Linked DNA regions of Paraburkholderia bryophila. The main gene of each other region encodes a partner of the protein of the gene in region 2 in a complex. Links are inferred from orthologs where the notes say so. Each region holds a gene or a part of one and is shown on either strand. Other genes may lie near its edges. The genes, in order: pmbA and tldD.

The links.
Region 1: the proteins of tldD (region 2) and pmbA are in contact, whole or in part, in a solved structure (PDB 5NJ9), measured with the Escherichia coli proteins. The link is inferred for Paraburkholderia bryophila from one-to-one orthologs.

What each region holds. Positions count from the first base shown.
Region 1 is NZ_JACCAS010000001.1:3,973,063-3,976,231, reverse strand. The notes cover bases 298-3,145. They hold pmbA (metalloprotease PmbA), read right to left. Parts: upstream 2,483-3,145; coding sequence 1,112-2,482; downstream 298-1,111. Other genes in these bases: yjgA (ribosome biogenesis factor YjgA), read left to right, coding at 2,783-3,145; GGD40_RS17835 (dihydrofolate reductase), read left to right, coding at 473-973; GGD40_RS17840 (sigma-54 dependent transcriptional regulator), read left to right, coding at 298-384. Also shown: more of GGD40_RS17840, read left to right, coding at 1-297; more of yjgA, read left to right, coding at 3,146-3,169.
Region 2 is NZ_JACCAS010000001.1:2,233,197-2,236,509, reverse strand. Bases 64-3,055 are described here. They hold tldD (metalloprotease TldD), read right to left. Parts: upstream 2,297-3,055; coding sequence 830-2,296; downstream 64-829. Other genes in these bases: GGD40_RS09885 (carbon-nitrogen hydrolase family protein), read right to left, coding at 2,398-3,055; aroG (3-deoxy-7-phosphoheptulonate synthase AroG), read right to left, coding at 64-507. Also shown: more of aroG, read right to left, coding at 1-63; more of GGD40_RS09885, read right to left, coding at 3,056-3,249. UniProt on the Escherichia coli protein: Metalloprotease involved in CcdA degradation. Suppresses the inhibitory activity of the carbon storage regulator (CsrA).

The DNA.
Region 1 (3,169 bases), 1.7 Mb from region 2 along the record:
GCGCGCAAGATTCGCGGCTTCACGCCGTCGGCGATCGAAGCGCTGTACAACTACACCTGGCCGGGCAACGTGCGCGAGCTGATCAACCGGGTGCGCCGCGCGATCGTGATGGCGGAGAACAAGCTGATTTCCGCCGACGACCTCGATCTCGGCGACTTCACCGAACAGCAGACCATGACGCTATCGCAAGCGCGCGAGGCCGCCGAGAAGCGCGCGATCGAAACGGCGTTGCTGCGCCATCGGCATCGGTTGAACGAGGCGGCGGTGGATCTGAATATTTCGCGCGTCACGCTGTACCGGCTGATGGGCCTGCATGGCTTGCGCGAATTGAGCGCCGTCGAAGACAAAGCCGTGCTCGCGGGAGAGGACGCCGCGCAGGAGTGACGGCTTGACCTAGGGACGGGTCCACACCCGTGGGCCCGCTTCTGCGCGTCAGGTAGAATCGTCCCGGTTACGTTCCCCTTTCCATTCGATGACGACGCTCACCCTGATCGTCGCTCGCGCCAATAACGGCGTGATCGGCCGCGACAACCAGTTGCCCTGGCGACTTCCCGAAGACCTCGCGTTCTTCAAGCGCACCACCATGGGCGCGCCCATCATCATGGGCCGTAAAACGCATGAATCGATCGGCCGGCCGCTGCCGGGACGCCGCAACATTGTCGTGACACGGGACGCCACGCGTCGCTTTCAGGGCTGCGACGCCGCCACGACTCTCGAAGAAGCGCTCGAGCTCGCCGCCCAGGATCAGGCGCCGGAAGCGTTTCTGATCGGCGGCGCGCAGTTGTACGCGGAAGGGTTGCGGCAGGCGGACAAGCTGATCATCACCGAGATTTCCGCCGACTTCGAAGGCGACGCCACGTTCCCCGAACTCGACGACAGCGAGTGGGAAGAAGTCGCGCATGAAACGCATCGCGCGGATGCACCGAATGACTTCGATTACGCGTTCGTGACTTATAAGCGCACGGGCGCTTGAGGGTGCTGAAGGTGCTGAGGCCAGACTCAAACGCATTCGCATAAAAAAACGCCACGCAAGTTTGCGTGGCGTTTTTGTTTCTGCCTGAGGGTTGTGCGTTGCCGCGGCTGCGCGTCTCAACGCACAGCATCAACCCGCTTACTGCCCGGCGATCGTCATCCGTTCAATCAGCACCGAGCCGGTCTGCTTGGTGCCGCGTGTGATCGTATCCGCGCCGATCGCAACGATATGGTGGAACATCTCCTGCAGCGTGCTCGCCACGGTGATTTCCTCGACCGGATACTGGATCTTGCCGTTCTCGACCCAGAAGCCCGACGCGCCGCGCGAATAGTCGCCCGTCACGTAGTTCACGCCCTGCCCCATCAGTTCGGTCAGCAGCAAGCCAGTGCCGAGCTTCTTCAGCATGGCTTCGAAGTCGTCTTCCGGACGCGTGTTGGAACTCTTCAGCGACAGGTTGTGCGAGCCGCCCGCATTACCGGTGGTTTGCATGCCGAGCTTGCGCGCCGAGTACGTGGAGAGGAAATAGCCTTCCACTACGCCGTCTTTCACGACTGACCGCTGTTTGGTGCGCACGCCTTCTTCGTCGAACGGCGCGCTGCCCATGGCGCGGGCGACGTGCGGATCTTCGACCACCTGCACGTGCGGCGCGAACACCGGCTTGCCGAGGCTGTCGACGAGGAACGACGTCTTGCGATACAGCGCGCCGCCGCTGGTGGCTTGCACGAACGCGCCGAGAATACCGGCGGCGAGCGGCGCTTCGAACAGCACCGGCACCTTGCGGGTGTCGAGGCTGCGCGCGCCGATGCGCGACAGCGCGCGTTGCGCCGCGTAACGGCCCACCGCTTCCGGATCGGCCAGATCGCCGGCGTTGCGGGTCGAGGTGTACCAGTCGTCGCGCTGCATATTGCGGCCGCTGCCGGCGATCGGCGCGCACGCAACGTAGTGGCGCGAGAACGGATAGCCCGCGAGGAAGCCGCGCGACGTGGCGAGCACGAATTGCGAGTGCTGCGCCGAGACGCTTGCGCCTTCCGAGTTCTTGATCTGCGGGTCGGTCGCGAAGGCGGCGTCTTCCGAGCGACGGGCGATTTCCACGGCTTCATCCGCGCTCAGATTCCACGGGTGATACAGATCGAGATCGCGCGGCGCGGTTTCGAGCAGCTCCGCTTCGGCGAGCCCGGCGCAGTCGTCTTCCGCCGTGAAGCGCGCGATGTTGTACGCCGCCGCGACCGTGTCCTTCAGCGCCTGCGACGAAAAGTCCGAGGTGCTTGCGTTGCCGCGCTTGTTGCCGATAAACACCGTCACGCCGACCATCTTGTCGCGGTTGTGCTCGATCGTCTCGACTTCGCCGCGCCGCACGGAAACGGACAGGCCGTCGCCTTCGGAGATCTCGGTTGCCGCGTCGGTACCGCCGAGCGACTTCGCGTGACGAAGGATGTCCGAGGCGATTTCCTTCAGCTCATCCTGGGTATGCGGAAAAAAGCGCTGCTTGACGTCCATGTCTGCTGCCATTGTCGTTGCCGTCCTGTTCGGGGCCGGGCGGCCCTGTGTGTGCGTACCTGCCACGCATGTGCGTCTGCGTCTGCATTTGTGTCTGCATTTGCGTCGTAACGCATCCCGCGATCATAGCAAGGTCCGCGCCGCCGTACCTGGCATTCGCCGGGCGTCACTTCAACGGTGCTTTGGCGGGCGCGCAATCGTGCGAAAGCGTACCGTCGAGGTCATGCGCAATCCGGCGCGGCAGGCGTGGCGCGAAGGCTCGCGCGCGCCGGGACGGCCGGTTCGAGGGGCGCGGCACGCTACAATATCGGTATGACACGCAAAACCCGCATTCAACCTATCGAATCCGCCGAGCCGGAAATCGACGAGAACGGTTACGACCGTCCCAGCAAGTCCCAGCTCAAGCGCGACATGCATGAGCTGCAGGAACTGGGCATGGCGCTGATCGCCTTGCCGAAAGACGCGCTCAAGCGCATGCCGATGCCCGAAAAGCTCGACGACGCCGTGCGCGAAGCGCGCCGCATCACCGATCACGAAGGTAAGCGCCGCCAGGTGCAGTACGTCGGCCGCGTAATGCGCTCGCTGCTGGACGACGAAACCGCCGCGCTGCGCACCGCGCTCGACACCTACAACGGCGTCAACAAGGCGGAAACGGCCAAGCTCCACTGGATCGAACGCACCCGCGAAAAACTGCTCGCC
Region 2 (3,313 bases):
TTCGGTCGTGCGTGCGCCGATCGCGCCCCACGAGATCAGATCCGCGATGTACTGCGGGCTGATCATGTCGAGGTATTCGGTGCCGGCCGGCAAGCCGAGTTCGTTGATGCGCAACAGCAGTTCGCGCGCGGTGCGCAGGCCGTCGTTGATCTTGAAGCTGTTATCCATGTGCGGGTCATTGATGAGACCCTTCCAGCCCACCGTGGTGCGCGGCTTTTCGAAGTACACGCGCATCACGATTTCGAGCTCGCCTGCGAAACGCTTGCGTTGCTCGACGAGGCGGCCGGCGTATTCCATGGCCGCCTTGGTGTCGTGAATCGAGCACGGCCCGATGATGACGATCAGGCGGTCTTCCATGCCGTGCAGAATGCGATGCATTGCGTTACGCGAGTGGTAGATCACGTCGGACACCGTTTCGTCGCAGGCGAATTCACGGATCAGGTGAGCGGGCGGCGTGAGTTCTTTCAATTCGCGGATACGGACATCGTCGGTGTTGTGCGGGGGCATGGTGGTTCTCCTGAATCGGTTCGTAGCGTGTTCGGTGTCAAAGGCGTGAGGCGAAAAAAAACCGCCAGACTAGGCTGGCGGTTTTTCGGGAATTCTTGGTGTCTTGCGTGCACTAACACCCCTCTCGATCCGCCAGCGGTCTGAGATGCCAAAAAAGTAAAAGTAAAACTTGGCGGACATGGCGAAATGGGGTCGCTGATCAAAAGGGTGAGTGACTTTATAACCCGGGCAGACCGTGCGGTGCAAGCCGTGGGGGGTAAAAATGCGGAAAATCCGCATACTTCGTGCTAAACGCTCACGAAGTATGCATTTTCTTCAAAAATCAGGCCGTGCCGCCTACTGTCATCCGGTCGATCCGCAGCGTCGGCTGGCCGACGCCCACTGGCACGCTCTGGCCTTCCTTGCCGCACACGCCCACGCCCGAATCGAGCTTCATGTCGTTGCCGATCATGCTGACGAACTTGAGCGATTCCGGGCCGCTGCCGATCAGCGTCGCGCCCTTCACCGGGTACGTGACCTTGCCGTTCTCGATCATGTACGCCTCGGAAGCCGAGAACACGAACTTGCCGTTGGTGATGTCCACCTGACCGCCGCCGAAGTTCACCGCATACAAGCCGTTCTTGACCGACTCGATGATTTCCTTCGGGTCCTTGTCGCCGTTCAGCATGTACGTGTTGGTCATGCGCGGCATCGGTAGCGCGGCGTACGACTCACGGCGTGCATTGCCCGTGACCGGCATCTTCATCAGACGCGCGTTCAGCGTGTCCTGAATGTAACCCTTCAGGATGCCGTCTTCGATCAGCGTGGTGCACTGGGTCGGATTGCCTTCGTCGTCGATATTCAGCGAGCCGCGGCGGTTCGGCAGCGTGCCGTCGTCGACCACGGTGACGCCCTTGGCGGCGACCCGTTCGCCGATGCGTCCCGCGAATGCCGACGAACCCTTGCGGTTGAAGTCGCCTTCAAGTCCGTGACCGATCGCTTCGTGCAGCAGCACGCCGGGCCAGCCCGGTCCGAGCACGACGGTCATCGCGCCGGCCGGCGCCGGCCGTGCGTCCAGATTGACCAGCGCTGCATGAACGGCATCGTCGACGTAGCCCGACAGCACTTCGTCGGTGAAATAGCCGTAGTCGAAGCGTCCGCCGCCGCCGCCGCTGCCGATTTCACGGCGGCCGTTCTGTTCGGCGATCACCGTGACCGACACGCGCACCAGCGGCCGGATGTCGGCCGCGAAGCCGCCGTCGCTGCGCGCCACGAGCACCACGTCGTATTCACCGGCGAGGCCGGCCATGACTTGCTGGATGCGCGGATCGCGGCCGCGCGCCATCTGTTCGACGCGCTCGAGCAGCTTGACCTTGGCGGTGGCGTCGAGCGAATGTAGCGGATCGGACGGCAGATACAGATCGCGCCCGGCAATACCGACCAGCGACGAAGCCGCCTTGATCTTCTGCTTGCCGCCGCCGACTTTGGCGATCGCCCGCGTGGCGATGGCGGCCTGGCGAATCGCTTCGGGCGACAGGTCGTCCGAATAAGCGAACGCCGTGCGGTCGCCCGATACGGCGCGCACGCCGACGCCCTGGTCGATGCTGAAACTGCCCGACTTCACGATGCCTTCTTCGAGACTCCACGCCTCGCTACGCGTGTACTGGAAGTACAGGTCGGCGTAATCGATCTTGTGCGTGAAGATTTCGGCGAGCGTGCGGGTGAGCAGGGATTCGTCGAGACCGTAGGGCGTCAGGAGGATGTCCTTGGCGGTGGCGAGATTACGGATACCGGGTTCGATGATGTTCATGCGAAGTATGTTCTGCTCGATACGAAGGATTCGGTTAGCGCCACGCCCTCTATATGAGTGGCAGGCGCCGCACTTTCAATGTCGCGCGGGGTTCATTTCAGTCAGCTCAGCACGCGATGACGCCAGGCGGGCAGGCTCTGCCGCACCTCGTCGATGCGCGCACGCTCGAGATTGCCTGTGACCACGCCGGCGCCCTCGTCGCGCACCGCGACGATTTCGCCCCACGGGTCGATCAGCATGCTGTGGCCCCAGGTCCGGCGGCCGTTTTCGTGTTTCCCACCTTGCGCGGCGGCCAGCACGTAACACTGGTTTTCGACCGCCCGGGCTCGCAGCAGCATTTCCCAATGCGCGCGGCCGGTGGTGTAAGTGAACGCCGACGGCACCACGATCAGCGCGCAGTCGCCCATGCGCCGGTACAGCTCCGGAAAGCGCAGATCGTAGCAGACCGACAGGCCGACGCGGCCGAACGGCGCTTCGAACGTGCGGACTTCGTGGCCGGGGCGAATGGTGCGCGCCTCGTCGAACGATTCCTCACCCTTTTCGAAGTTGAACAGGTGGATCTTGTCGTAGCGGGCGGCCTCGTTGCCCTGCGGGTCGAACACCAGCGTGGTGTTCAGCACGCGAGACGCCTCTGGCGCCGTGAGCGGCAGCGTGCCGCCGATCACCCAGATCTTGTGACGGCGCGCGGCGTCGGCGAGAAAACGCTGGATCGGGCCGTCCTGGTAGGGCTCTCGCACCGCCAGCTTGTCGGTGTCCTTGAAGCCCATGAAGCAGAAGTATTCGGGCAGCAGGACCAACTGCGCGCCGTCGGCGGCGGCTTCGGCGATCAGGCGTTGCGCTTCGGCGAGATTGCGTTCGCGATCCGGCGTGCTGACCATCTGCAACGCGGCGACGCGAAAGGCGCTGTCCAGAGAGCCGCTGGATACGGTTGAAGAGACGTGTGGTTCGCTCATGAGCGTTTCGAAAAACTCCCGGCAGGGCGGCGGCGCGACCCGCTGGCGCCGCCTACGTCGTTCA